One region of the Fictibacillus sp. WQ 8-8 genome, then DNA from elsewhere that is predicted to be linked to it. Evidence: a T-box and tRNA genes for the amino acid it is inferred to sense, from the RefSeq annotation. Region 1 holds a T-box; the other holds one or more tRNA genes.
What was found. The T-box of region 1 lies ahead of M1K46_RS00490 (tryptophan--tRNA ligase). A T-box ahead of a tRNA ligase gene usually reads a tRNA of that ligase, here a tRNA-Trp.
Positions count from the first base shown of each region.

Region 2: it encodes a tRNA-Trp, which carries the amino acid that the T-box ahead of M1K46_RS00490 (tryptophan--tRNA ligase) is inferred to sense. The anticodon was not compared.

Region 1 covers NZ_JAMXKG010000001.1:97,462-109,809, forward strand. Annotated here, with positions in the region: gene M1K46_RS00480 (NAD(P)/FAD-dependent oxidoreductase) at 1-1,290, shown strand, start outside; gene M1K46_RS00485 (SOS response-associated peptidase) at 1,699-2,367, shown strand; T-box leader at 2,409-2,651, shown strand; gene M1K46_RS00490 (tryptophan--tRNA ligase) at 2,694-3,689, shown strand; gene M1K46_RS00495 (DedA family protein) at 3,786-4,400, opposite strand; gene spoVB (stage V sporulation protein B) at 4,588-6,120, shown strand; gene M1K46_RS00505 (DedA family protein) at 6,155-6,751, opposite strand; gene proC (pyrroline-5-carboxylate reductase) at 6,781-7,593, opposite strand; gene M1K46_RS00515 (M42 family metallopeptidase) at 7,678-8,736, opposite strand; gene M1K46_RS00520 (peroxiredoxin family protein) at 8,859-9,359, shown strand; gene trpE (anthranilate synthase component I) at 9,759-11,264, opposite strand; gene M1K46_RS00530 (NADP-dependent oxidoreductase) at 11,496-12,348, shown strand, end outside.
Region 2 covers NZ_JAMXKG010000006.1:340,969-343,099, forward strand. Annotated here, with positions in the region: tRNA gene M1K46_RS15975 (tRNA-Leu) at 136-220, opposite strand; tRNA gene M1K46_RS15980 (tRNA-Leu) at 260-348, opposite strand; tRNA gene M1K46_RS15985 (tRNA-Cys) at 366-440, opposite strand; tRNA gene M1K46_RS15990 (tRNA-Gly) at 460-534, opposite strand; tRNA gene M1K46_RS15995 (tRNA-Gln) at 540-614, opposite strand; tRNA gene M1K46_RS16000 (tRNA-His) at 620-695, opposite strand; tRNA gene M1K46_RS16005 (tRNA-Trp) at 700-773, opposite strand; tRNA gene M1K46_RS16010 (tRNA-Tyr) at 803-886, opposite strand; tRNA gene M1K46_RS16015 (tRNA-Thr) at 965-1,040, opposite strand; tRNA gene M1K46_RS16020 (tRNA-Phe) at 1,049-1,124, opposite strand; tRNA gene M1K46_RS16025 (tRNA-Asp) at 1,129-1,204, opposite strand; tRNA gene M1K46_RS16030 (tRNA-Met) at 1,209-1,285, opposite strand; tRNA gene M1K46_RS16035 (tRNA-Val) at 1,378-1,453, opposite strand; tRNA gene M1K46_RS16040 (tRNA-Glu) at 1,477-1,551, opposite strand; tRNA gene M1K46_RS16045 (tRNA-Ser) at 1,568-1,659, opposite strand; tRNA gene M1K46_RS16050 (tRNA-Asn) at 1,666-1,740, opposite strand; rRNA gene rrf (5S ribosomal RNA) at 1,750-1,865, opposite strand; partial or broken rRNA gene M1K46_RS16060 (23S ribosomal RNA) at 2,054-2,131, opposite strand, start outside.

The sequences.
Region 1 (12,348 bases):
GCCGGAAGAAAAGAATTTGCCGGCTGCCTTCCAGCCTGTTCGATTACGAATGGCTTTGGAGGAGCAGGAGCATACTCTGATGGAAAGTTTAATATTACAAGTGAGTTTGGCGGCTGGATGACTGATTACCTGCCGGATGAAACCGTGATTGATCTTATAAAATATGTAGACAGCATTAACCTTGAACATGGAGCGACAGAAACCATTACTGACCCGCTGACTGATGAAGTGAGAGATATCGAGAAGCGCGCGTATGCTGCTGGATTGAAGCTTCTCCGTGCACAGGTCCGCCACCTTGGAACGGAACAGAACCTTGCTATTCTGACCAGCATCTATGAATACTTAAAAGAAAAAATCGAAATGCGCTATAAAGCAGAAGTATTGGATCTTGTTACAGAAAAAGTGGATGGCACGCACAAAGCAACTGGCGTGGAATTAAAAGACGGAACGATCCTCTCTGCGGATAAAATCGTCATCGTTCCAGGCCGCGATGGCTCATCATGGCTCACCAAGATTCTGAAAAAACGCCGGCTGAAAATGGCAGCTAACCAAGTGGACATCGGTGTCCGTGTAGAAACGTCAAACGTGGTGATGGAGGAAATCAACGAGCATTTATATGAAGGGAAATTTGTGTTCAACACGTCTGTCGGCACAAGAGTCCGAACGTTCTGCAGCAATCCGTCAGGACACGTAGTGGTCGAGAACCATTCAGGCATCATGCTGGCAAACGGGCATGCCTACAAAGACCCTGCTCTCGGAAGCCCGAATACCAACTTTGCTCTGCTTGTGTCCCATAAATTTGATGATCCATTTGATGAGCCGACGGAATATGCACATGAAGTATCGAGGCTTGCTAACCAGTTATCCTCTGGAGGCTTGGTCGTACAAAAGTACGGAGATATTAAGAAAGGCCGCCGTTCCACAGAAAAACGGATCAAAGAAGGCTTTCTTAATCCAACAATGAAAGAGGCGGTTCCTGGTGACCTCGGTTTAGTTCTTCCTTATAACACAATGAAAAGCCTGATTGAAATGACAGAGGCACTGAATGAAGTTACCCCTGGTATTTCTTCAGAACATACATTATTTTATGGAGTAGAGGCCAAATTCTATTCTGCCCGGCCGAAGCTGAATGACCGTTTTGAATCAGAGATTTCCGGCCTCTATGTCGGCGGAGACGGCGCCGGGATTACGCGAGGACTTGCACAGGCGAGCGCGTGCGGAGTCTGGATCGCTCGTGATATCGCTGATAAATTGAACACAAAAGAAAAGGAACTGGTGGTCATCTATTAATGGCAGACTGGAGGACCGTTATTTACGGTTCTCTTTTTTTATGGGGCTGTTTTCGTAATCTTTATTGCTCTAGGTAGTGGTTGATATCCGTTCCAGGCTGCTCGCTTTCCGCGAGGCGGGCGGTGAGCCTTACCGGCGCCAGCGCCTACTTTCTCGGCGCATAGCGCCTGTGGGTCTCACCTGTCCCGCTTCCCCCGCAGGACAAGGAAGGCTTCGGCAGCGTTATATCGCACGAAGAAAATGTGAAATTCATTTTCGAGGAGTCTCGCACCTTGCACTCCAATCAACTTATCAATGAAGCTTTTTACAAAAATGTTCCCAAAGCAGAAAGAGCCTTTATATAAATGTTTGAGAGTGAGCTGCCTTGCGTTACACTAGAAGTAGAATCTTTCAAAGGAGCTGTTTCGTATGTGTGGCAGATATTCTTTGTATGCGGATATGCATTTTATTCAGGAAGAGTTTGATATCACCATTCCCAAAACCTTGCCTCAGCGCTTTAACATCGCTCCATCACAAAACGTGCTTGTTATTACCTCGGATGGAAGGACACGAAAAGCGGAAATGCACCGCTGGGGGCTGATTCCCTTTTGGGCGAAAGATCCCAAGATCGGCTACAAGATGATCAACGCCCGGGCCGAAACGGTGGATGAGAAGGCTTCATTTAGAGGTCCCTTGAAAAATAAGCGTTGTCTCGTGATAGCCGATGGCTTTTATGAATGGAAAAGAGAAGACAAACAAAAGCAGCCGTTTCATATCCGGCTGAAAAACCGTAAACCTTTTGCCTTTGCAGGCCTCTGGGATCAATGGGAACAAAATGGAGAAGTGATTACGTCCTGTACTCATATCACAACACGCCCGAATGCATTGATGAAAGACCTCCACGACCGCATGCCGGTCATCCTGACAAAAGAAGCAGAAGAAAGCTGGCTGGATCCTTCCATTCAGGATAACGAGTACTTAAAATCTCTCCTCACTCCATATGATAGTGAACAGATGGAGGCATTTGAAGTATCACCGGTTGTCAACTCACCGAGACATGACGTGAAGGACTGCGTTGTACCTTTATTAAATTTTTAGCTTGATTTATCAATATCCATCATTTAACATTATGGAAACGATACATGGCTATGAAGAAGAAGAGTAGATGGCACGTACACTTCAGAGAGCTGGCGGTTGGTGAGAGCCAGTGTGGAAATGCGATTGAATGGGCTTCTGAGCCTCAAACCGAAACCGCTGGGAGTAGGCTTTGACGGAAGGTCTCGCCGTTAGAAGGAGACAGGTATTCGGTCTTTGGATACTGTTAAAGCGGACTGCTTAGAGTAGTTCATCAAGGTGGCACAACGGGGTTTCTCGTCCTTAATCAGGATGAGGAGCCCCTTTTTTATTGGACAGGAGGAAATTAAATGGAGAAAAAAATTGTACTGACTGGAATCAAGTCTACCGGAAGGCCGCACATCGGAAATTATATTGGAGCCATTAGACCAGCTCTCCAGCTGGCTGAAAACGATGCCTATTCACCTTATTACTTTATTGCAGACTACCACTCTTTAACAACGGTTCAACATGCAAAGCAATTCAAGGATTATGTATATGGCATTGCGGCAACCTGGCTTGCACTCGGTCTTGACCCCGAAAAATCAACCTTTTACCGCCAGGCAGATGTTCCAGAAATTTTGGAGCTCGCATGGATTCTCTCCTGCCTCACACCAAAAGGTTTGATGAACCGCGCCCACGCTTATAAAGGTTTGATTGAGGAAAACCGGCAGAATGGTCTCGAGCAGGATTCGGGTATCAATATGGGTGTGTTTACGTATCCCATCTTAATGGCCGCAGATATTTTATTGTTTCAATCGGATATTGTCCCTGTCGGCAAAGACCAGATTCAGCACGTGGAAATCGCCAGAGACATCGCCGGACATTTCAACCATATATATGGCGAGACATTCAAAATGCCTGAATACAAGGTTGACGAAGAAACTTCAGTCGTTCCGGGGCTTGATGGCAGGAAGATGAGTAAGAGCTATAACAATACGATTCCTCTTTTTAGTGAGGAGAAAGAGTTAGAGAAACTGATCAAACGGATTGAGACGGATTCTAGTTTACCTGAGGACCCAAAAGACCCAGCTCGTTCATCTTTGTTCTTAATCTATAAAGAATTTGCATCAGAAGCGCAGGTGAAGAGGATGCGTGAGAGATATGAGAATGGAGTTGGCTGGGGAGAGGTTAAAAAAGAATTGTTTCATGTTATGAACGCCTATTTGGAAACACCAAGGCAGCGTTATATAGAACTCATGAACAACCCGAGGAAAATGGATGAAATTCTCCTGCACGGAGCTGAAAAAGCTCGCCGGCGGGCGAGACCATTTCTTGAAGAGGTTAAGGAAAAGATAGGTTGCTGAGTGACGGCTTCCGCCCATTATTTGGTTCAGCCGCCCGGTTCCTCTCTCAAAAAAGGCCGCCTCAAAGGCGGCTTTTTCCTATTCTTACACTCTTTCTCATGAAACGTCATATCGTTGTGATTTTCTTCCCTTTGTTTTCAAAGAATAGACAGCTACAGCAATTGCAATGATAAAAACGGCCAGGCCGAGAAGGCTCGCCTTATGAACAAATGCGGTAACAAGGTACCATTTTGCACCTACCGTTCTGCCGATCATGATGAACAGAAAACTCCAGATAAATGCACCGATATACGCATAAAAGGCGAATACACGATACGGAAGCGAGGACATCCCTGCAAAATAGGCTGTGAGATGCCGGATTCCTGGAATAAAGTATCCAAACATGATTAATGGTTTTCCGAAACGCTGAAAGTAAGATTGTGAGGTGTGTATTTTATGTGTTGATAAGTGAAATTTCGGTCCATATTTAAGCAATAAGGGTAAACCAAAGCTCTTTCCGAGCCAATAGTTGATCGTAATCCCGGTCGCTGATCCAGCAAAAGCGGCGAGCAGTGTCAAAGCAAAAGAAACTTCACCCGAGTAAACGATATAACCGGCAAAGGTCAGCAGGAACTCATCCGGCACTGGAAGACCGATCACACCAAGCGCAAGAAGGAAATACAGTGCAAAATACCCGTAATGATGAAAAAGATTTTGTAAAAAGATCTCCATACAACACCAACTAGTTTAGGATAGTATCTCTATCTTACCGAAAATATACAATTTTGTATCGTTTTTTTACAATTCTTTTATTTTCCAATCCAAAAGACTCCTTTTTTCGACATTATAAATCTCTCTTCTTTTTCACTTCATATGTCATATACATGTTAAGGAGATGAATTGGACAAAGGGTGAAATCATGGGAAAATTTCTAAAAGGAACACTTATTTTATCTTTGGCAATGCTCTACACAAAAGTCGTGGAATTTGTAGTAAGCGTCCTTCTCGCAAGATCATTGGGCAGTGAAGGCATGGGATTTTACATGATGGCACTGCCGGTAATCGGACTGCTGATCACGATTGCCGCTCTTGAATTTCCAACGGCCCTCTCAAAGGTTTTGGCCGAAGAGGAAGTACATCAGAATGACAAACAGAGGCTCCAGATCGTTAAGGTATCGTTTTACGTCATCATGGGATTAAGCCTGCTCCTTGTGCTGATCAGTGCGGCCGTTACGCTGGTGCTTTTAAAATGGGAGACCATTGATACTCGGCTCGGGTATCCTTTGCTTGCTCTCATCCCGATCGTGCCGGTCATAGGAACGACCTCTATTCTGAAAGGCTACTTCAGCGGACTTCAAAAAATGAAGCCCATAGCAATCGCTCAGCTTTTAGAAAAAACGGCGCAGCTGAGTTTTATTTTTTACGTCCTGCAATATATGAAAGGTTTGCCATTAGAATATAGAGTTGTTGCTGCTGTATTGGGTATTGGGGCCGGTGAGCTTGTCTCACTGTTTTTCTTTTCAACGTCGTTTTTACTAGGGCAGCGAAACTTAAAAGATGTTTCGAAATCAGATTTCACACCTGTTCCGCGCAGGAGCATCTTAAAAAAGCTGTTTCAAGTAAGCCTTCCTACGACTGGAGTCCGCATCCTGAACGCCCTTACTGCTGCAGTGAATCCGATTTTGATCACGCAAAGTTTAATGTTCGCCGGAATTACAGCATCAATCGCCACTAAACAGTATGGCATGCTTACGGCGTTTGCGATGACGATCGGCTACTTTCCGGGATTTATCGGATATTCACTGTATGTTTCACTCGTTCCTTCCATTTCCGAAGCACGCTCCAAACAGGATGAAGCAGGGCTGCATCAGCGGATCCACCAGGCTTTTCATATTACCTTTCTTTATGGCATTCCGTGCTCGATCGTGATGTATTTTTTTGCAGATGAACTTACCGTGCTCTTCTATCATTCTCCACAAGCCGGCCAGTTTCTGATGCTCCTCTCACCCTTTATTCTGTTTCATTATTTGCTTGCACCGCTTCAGGCCATCCTTTTTGGCCTGGGAAGGGCAAGAGATGTGTTCTCGCAAACCATATGGGTTAATATCCTGTCTATCCTGCTCATTCTTTCCCTTGCTTCACAAACGTCGTTTGGCATCCATGGGGTCATTATAGCAGTGAACTTTAGCGGGGTTTTACTTTCCTTCCTCCATTACCACACCATCGTGGAAGAGGTGAAGTTCAAGCCTAAGCTCGCAGAATACTTTACGTTCATTGCATCAGGAGTTGCAACCATCTGTCTGTGCGAACTTATGCATACCACCCACTATGAAAACCACCTGTCGATCACCCTCCTGCTGATCGTCGTGTTCTCCTTTTATTATGGAACGCTATTCCTGCTGCGGATGCTGCAAAATGGCATCGGCCGCCTTTGGATGAAACCTCAAAAATAAAAAGGACCTGATGAGCTCCCATCAGGTCCTTTTTTTACGCACGTTTCATTTTAACTTTATAGATAAGCCAAATAAGCAGCACTGCCGCTACAGCCGTGAGAATAGCGTAGAATCCCAGGTTGTGAAAGTACTGCTCAACAACACTCCACTTTCTGCCCAACTCCTTTCCGAGCATGATAAACGTGAAGCTCCAGACTAATCCACCTGAATAGGCATACAGCGCAAACCTTTTAAATTTCATGGCTGAAATACCCGCGATATAAGCAGTAATATGGCGGATTCCCGGAATAAAATAACCGATGATAATCATCAGGTTGCCATACTTTTGAAAATACCATTGTGTTTTTTCTATTTTTTCTTCCGTAATTCCAATTTTAGGGCCAAACGTTTTCAGAAATGGCAGACCAAGTTTATAGCCTAGAAAATAACTGACGGAGATTCCGGACATCGCTCCCAAAAAGGCAGACAACAAGGTCAATGCAAACCCTGTTTTTCCTTCGTAGACTAGATAGCCTGTAAAGGTGAGTAAAATTTCATCCGGAACCGGCAGACCAATTAAGCCAAAGGCAAGAGCAAGAAAGATACCGACATATTCATAGTGAATAATAAAATCCAAAATTGTTTTACTCATAGATTACCCCTATACGGTTTTGATGTCTGTCATTCTTTCACTGCCTTGCCTAGCTCAGCTGCACGTTCGTTGGTCGCTTGAACCGCCTTTTGGATCAGCTGTCCAAAATCAGCTTCTTTTAAGATCTCCAGCCCGGCCGCTGTTGCACCACCTGGAGTAGTGACCGCTTCCTTAAGGTCAATCGGTGACAAACCGCTTTTTAACATCACCGCAGAACCATAGATCATCTGTGAAACGAGCTTCCGTGCCTGGCCTTCTGATATCCCATAGCTCGAAGCAGCATTAATGAGAGCAGAAGCAAATTCATAAAGAAAGGCTGGAGCGCTCCCAGTAACAGCAGTAAGTTTATGTATCTGCTCTTCAGTGCATTTTTCGGAGGAGCCGATACTGTCCAACAGAATTTTCAGCTGCTGTTCTTGGTTAGCATCCAAGGTTTCAGCATGTGTATAAATGGACATGGATTCTCCCGCCTCTGAAGCCGTATTGGGCATCACCCAGGCTACCGGTGTGCGAGAAGGAAGGTTATCCTCCAGTTTTTTCAGTCCGATTCCAGCCGCTACGGAAATGACAAGCTGGCCATCGATAGCGGTTGAAAGTTTTTCCAAGACAGCATCATGGGCGTCAGGAGGAACGGCAAGAACAATGACAGAACTATCCAGCACATGATGAATCCAGTCTGTTGTCGTCTCCACAGCATATAACGAAAATAGCTGCTGAAGCCTTTCCGTGTTCCCCTGATTTCCTGCGATGATCGATATATTATGGTCTTTAGAAGACTGAAGTCCTTTAATCATTGACTCTGCCATGCGGCCTGCGCCAATAAACAGAAATGTTGTACTCATTTGTTGATCTCCTTTTAAACAAGTGATTTCAAAAGCAAAAGGCGTTCAAAAAGAACACCTTTTCTCTATTGTAGCTTATTTTGTTTAAAAATCTATCAGGGACTCCATTTTCTTCTGATCGACTGTTTTAACGACTGCCGCCAATAGTTTTACTGTGTTTTCCAGATCGCTCTTGCTGACCATGGAAACATGGCTGTGGATATAACGCGATGCGACACCGATGACAAGAGAAGGAATACCTTTTTTAAACAAATGGAACCTGCCGGCATCCGTTCCTCCGCCGAGCATGACATCCACCTGGTAAGGGATGTTATGTTTCTCGGCGATCTCGATCACCATGTTTCGCAGTGGAACGTGCGGCACCATAGAAGAGTCAAGGAATGTTATTAGCGGACCAGCTCCGAGCTTGGCTTTGTTTGAGTTGTCACCCGGTCCATCTTGCGCGATCCCAACATCCATTGCAATCGCAAGATCAGGCTCCATGGCATAAGGTGCGGTTGCTGCTCCCCTTAAGCCGACTTCTTCCTGAACTGTGGCTCCACAGTAAATGGTGTTCGGGTGGTCACTGTCTTTGAGTTGCTTCAACACCTCCAGCGCAAGATAGCAGCCCGCACGATTATCCAATGCTTTTGCCAGGATTGTATCGTTATCTGGCAAAAGTTCAAACGGACAGATCGGCATGATCGGATCTCCAACCTTGATCCCCCATTCTTTCACCTGATCTTTATCGTTTGCCCCAATATCGATAAACATTTCACGCATCGGATAGACTTTTTTCCGTTCTTCCAGAGTCAAAATATGCGGAGGCTTTGACCCTACCACACCTGTGAACGTTTTCTTGTCTGTAATCACGTGAACTCGCTGGGAAAGGATTACTTGATCCCACCAGCCGCCGAGCGGAACGAACCGCAAATAGCCATCCTTCGTAATTTCGCTAATCATGAAAGCTACTTCATCCATGTGGCCGGCAAGCATGATTTTAGGTCCATCAGCTGACCCTTTTTTCTCGCCAAAAATGCTTCCCATGTGATCATAAACAAGCGGTGCACCGGACTTTTCGATCTCACGCTTCATAATTTTTCGTATCTCGTTTTCAAAGCCTGGAGCACCATTGGTTTCTGTCAGTTCTTTTAAAAGATCCAAATCTATCACCATCCTATATCTATAGAATGGTAAAAATGCCCTTGTTTTATTACAAAGCATTCAAGGTTTTATTTATAGACGATGAAGGAATACTTAAATAATAAAAAAAGGAGGACAACATTTTGCCAAAATTCCAATTGGGCGATCAGGCCCCTGACTTTACAGCAGTAACAGCAGAAGGAGAACCCTTTCATTTTTATGACCATTTAAAAACGGATGACCGCTTTCACTTGCTTGTATTTTTCCGCGGAGAATGGTGCCCGGTATGCAACGAACAGCTCCAGGATCTTGAGAAGCATAAAGAAACGTTCCGTGAGCTGAATACTCACATTCTTGCCATTTCTACTGACGAAACCGCCAACCTGGCAAAAATGAAGCAAAGCAGGACACTCTCTTTCCCCGTTCTGAGTGACAAGGATCAGGAAGTAATTAAGGCTTACGGCGTCTATTACCATGATGATACCTATTATGATGATCATGGCTCACATGGAGAACCGGCTGTCTTTCTCGTTGATCCGCAAAAAAGAATTCTTTATCTAAGCGTTCAGACCGGCCCTTTCGGAAGGCCTTCCGCTGAAGATCTTCGAAAAACCATTAAGTACATTCAGAAAACATTGCGTTAAAAAAAGAGCCTCCAAGGCTCTTTTTTTATTTCACATGGAGTTCAAAAAACTCGATAAAAAAAAGAACCCCCTGGGCTCTTTTTTTTAGGTTGTTTTCGTAACCTTTGTTGCTCTTAGGAGTGGTTGATATCCGTTTCAGGAGGCTCGCTTTCCGCGTGTCTCACCCGTCCCGTTAATCTAATTTTGTAAAGACCTATATTGAGGTCATTCATATTGTGCACCCCTACTGATTCTTGAAAGAAACCCTCAAATTTTTTTCTCCTTTAGTAGGAATGTGATCGCTGGCGATGATAAGAGCCGGCTGGTTGTGAAACAAATGAACCGCCTGAAAAGCAGATGGGAAAAGCTTGCTTATACCCTTCTGCTTTCAAACGGCGGTTCAATCATACCCACTTTTTATTACACTTGAAGTTCCATCGCTTCAGCCACTTGAATGGCTTTCAGCAAGGCTTTCGCTTTATTAAAGGTCTCTTCGTATTCGTTCTCCGGAACAGAATCAGCGACGATGCCTGCCCCCGCTTGAATATAAGCTTTTTGATTTTTAAACAGAATCGTACGGATCGTAATGCAGGAGTCCATATTCCCTGAAAATGATAAATATCCGATGGCCCCTGCATACGTTCCTCGAGCTTGCGTCTCAAGTTCTGATATGATCTGCATGGCTCTGATTTTCGGAGCTCCGGACAGCGTTCCGGCTGGCAGGCAAGAGATCAGAGCGTCAAAGAAGTCTTTATCGCTTCTCAGCGTTCCAGTTACGTCCGATACGATATGCATGACATGAGAGTATCTCTCAATCTCCATAAATGAGGACACTTCCACACTGCCATACTCTGAAACCCTGCCGATATCGTTCCTTCCTAAATCGACAAGCATGATATGTTCTGCCACTTCTTTTTCGTCCGCCAATAATTCCTCTGCTAATAGCTGGTCTTCCTCCATGTCTTTTCCCCGGGGACGAGTCCCGGCAATCGGCCTGGTTCTTACCTGCTGTCCTTCTACTTTGACAAGCAATTCTGGTGATGAACCAACGATGGTCTCATCCGGCATCTTCAAGTGATACATGTAGGCAGATGGGTTTACGATCCGCAGAACCCGGTAGACGGTCAGCGGGTCCGCTTTTGCTTCACTTTCAAAGCACTGTGAAAGCACAACTTGAAAAATATCACCGGCAGTAATATATTCTTTAGCTCGCTCTACCATCCTGCAAAACTCTTCTTTTGTCAGATTAGATTGTACGGCGCTTATATCAGCTTCCTGCTGAGGAAGGTAGCGAAAGGCTGGAACAGGGTGATTCACATTATTTTCAAGCTGTGCCAGCGTATCATGTATGGACTGTTCAGCTTTTTTGTAGGCTTCTTCAATTTGCTGCTCCGAGTGGTTCTCCGGAACATGAAGGTTGCAGACGATTTGTATGGATTGTTTTAGATGATCAAAGACAATCAGTTCATCTACGAATAAAAATTTCATATCATCTGTATTGATGACATCTTTGCTGTGAGGTGGAATGTTTTCAAAATATTGCAGGATATCATAGCCGAAATAACCGACTGCACCGCCTGCAAATTGAGGCAGATTGTTATGCGCGGGACTTTTGAATTGGTTGAGGAGAGATTTTAAAATATCAATAGGATGCCCTGTAAAGGTTTCATCCTGGCCTTTTTTCTTTATCGTTGTTTTACCCTTCTTGCACGAGACCACCATAAAGGGATTTTTTCCGATATACGAATACCGGGCCCATTGCTGGCCGCCTTCTACACTTTCAAGCAAGAAAGAATAATCTTCCTTATAATACGTTTGATACAGTTCAATGACTGTATGAACATCTGCGAATAACTCAATGCTTACAGGAACTAAATTATAGCTTCCTGCCAGTTGTTGTACTTCTTCCAATGATGGTTGAATCATGGCTATCATCCCTTCTTTACGAGAGACGAAGATTAGCAACCATAACCGCTAATCTCAGCTCGGCTCTGCTCTGTTCTTTTGTTCCCACTCAACTCTTCTCAACTAACCTCACGATTAAAAATCACTATATAATGCAATAGGAAAACTGTCAACCGTTACTTTCCGGATTTAACCTCATTTCAACAGGGAAAGCTACCTATGATGAGATTACTATAGAAGAGGTGAAAAGGAATGAAAGCAGTTGTTATTAATGAATATGGAGGAAGAGATCAGCTTGTGGAGAAAAAAGTGAACGATCCAAAGCCTGGTCCGAAAGATGTCCTCATTGAGATCCATGCCACTTCCGTTAACCCGGTGGACTGGAAAATTCGCGAGGGGTACTTGAGAGACAATCTTTCCTTCACTTTTCCAATAATACTTGGATGGGATGCAGCGGGAGTAGTGAAAGAGGCCGGCTCTTCTGTGACCAAGTTCAAACCGGGAGACGAAGTATTTACACGGCCGGCAACAGAACGGGACGGCACCTATGCTGAACTGCTTGCTGCTGATGAAGAATTGGTAGCCTTCAAGCCAAAAAACCTGACGTATGAAGAAGCAGCCTCTATTCCCCTCGTTGGCCTTACAGCTTGGCAATGCCTGGTGGAGTTTGCACACATCCAGGAAGGACAAAGGGTCCTTATTCACGCAGGCGGAGGAGGAGTCGGCAGTTTTGCTATTCAGCTTGCTAAAGCAAAAGGAGCTTATGTCCTATCAACAGGAAGTAAGGATTCAGAAGAGATTATCAAAGAATCTGGTGCAGATGAGTTTATTGACTATAATGTAAAAGATTTTGCCGAAGCGACTGAACCCGTAGACATCGTGTTTGATACGATCGGCGGGGAAGTACAGCATAACAGCTATAAAGTGATCAAGCCGGATGGAATTCTCGTTTCCATCGTCAGCCCGCCGGTACAGAAGGAGGCCACCAATCATTCTGTCAAAGCTGGGTTTGTCTTTTTGGATCCTGACGGAGACCAGCTTGCTGAGATCGGAAAGTTGATTGAGGCAGGGAAAATTAAACCTTTTGTGGGAGAAACCTTTCCTC
Region 2 (2,131 bases), on a different contig from region 1:
AACCTCCCAAGCAAATATAAGGAACACGATTTTAGGAACACGATTCTTACTTATTTTAGTCGTATTGATGAACGCAAAAAAAGACCTCTTACAAGTGTAAGAAGTCTTTTATATACATGCTGATTAGTTATGTAATGGTACCGGTGGTCGGGGTCGAACCGACACTCCCAAGGGAACACGATTTTGAGTCGTGCGCGTCTGCCAATTCCGCCACACCGGCATGCAATTAATCATTAGGCAGTTAAGTTATAAAATATTATGGTGCCGAGGGCCGGACTCGAACCGGCACGATAGTCACCTACCGCAGGATTTTAAGTCCTGTGTGTCTGCCAATTCCACCACCCCGGCGCTGGGGAATTATGTAGTGGAGGCGGCAACCGGATTCGAACCGGTGGATAAGGGTTTTGCAGACCCTGGCCTTACCACTTGGCTATGCCGCCAGAAACAAACAAGATAATATGGAGCGGAAGACGGGATTCGAACCCGCGACCCCAACCTTGGCAAGGTTGTATTCTACCACTGAACTACTTCCGCATTGATGGCTGGGCTAGCAGGATTCGAACCTACGAGTGACGGAGTCAAAGTCCGTTGCCTTACCACTTGGCTATAGCCCATCATATGGGGCGACTGATGGGAATTGAACCCACGAATGCCGGAATCACAATCCGGTGCGTTAACCACTTCGCCACAATCGCCACATGGCAGGGGCAGTAGGAATTGAACCCACACCAAAGGTTTTGGAGACCTTCGTTCTACCTTTAAACTATGCCCCTAAATTGTTAATGTGCAACTAAAATTTAGATGGTGGAGGGGGACGGATTCGAACCGCCGAACCCAAAGGAGCGGATTTACAGTCCGCCGCGTTTAGCCACTTCGCTACCCCTCCATGAGAGACAAATCCTATTTTAATACAAATTCATCTATTCTTCAAGAAGAAATTTCTTACAGTTCTTGAAAAGAAAAGTGGTGCCGGCTAGAGGACTTGAACCCCCAACCTACTGATTACAAGTCAGTTGCTCTACCAATTGAGCTAAACCGGCAAAAAAAATGGTGGCTCGAGACGGAATCGAACCGCCGACACGAGGATTTTCAGTCCTCTGCTCTACCGACTGAGCTATCGAGCCAAAATGGCGGACCCGACCGGGGTCGAACCGGCGATCTCCTGCGTGACAGGCAGGCATGTTAACCACTACACCACGAGTCCATTTTGGTTGCGGGGACAGGATTTGAACCTGCGACCTTTGGGTTATGAGCCCAACGAGCTACCAGACTGCTCCACCCCGCGATAATATTAAGCTTACGGACGATATGTCCGAGTTAATGACTGTCTCTTCCTCTACAAGCAAATTCTTGAATGTAGAAAAAGTTAAGTATTAATGGTGGAGGATGACGGGTTCGAACCGCCGACCCCCTGCTTGTAAGGCAGGTGCTCTCCCAGCTGAGCTAATCCTCCGAAAAAGTTATATGTATAAAAAATGGTGACCCGTACGGGATTCGAACCCGTGTTACCGCCGTGAAAGGGCGGTGTCTTAACCGCTTGACCAACGGGCCATATGTTGAAAAGTTATGGCGGAGAGCAAGGGATTTGAACCCTTGATACGGCGGTAACCGTATACACGATTTCCAATCGTGCTCCTTCGGCCACTCGGACAGCTCTCCAAAATATGGCTCCACAGGTAGGACTCGAACCTACGACCGATCGGTTAACAGCCGATAGCTCTACCACTGAGCTACTGTGGAATAATATAAGCCTGGCAACGTCCTACTCTTACAGGGGGAAGCCCCCAACTACCATCGGCGCTGAAGAGCTTAACTTCCGTGTTCGGTATGGGAACGGGTGTGACCTCTTCGCTATCGCCACCAGACATATTTTGAGGTATATTCCCTCAAAACTAGATAACTTTCCATCCAAACTTTCACTGATGCTAACGTCCAGCTCCATGAACCATATCCTCGAGGTCGTTTCAATCCCTCCTACGAACACCAAAAACGTGTTCTCGTCAGGATCTCCAACGCTTGTCGGATATAAACGGTTCATACCGCTTTTGTTAATAAGGATAAGCCCTCGACCGATTAGTATCTGTCAGCTCCACGTGTCACCACGCTTCCACACCAGACCTATCAACCTCAT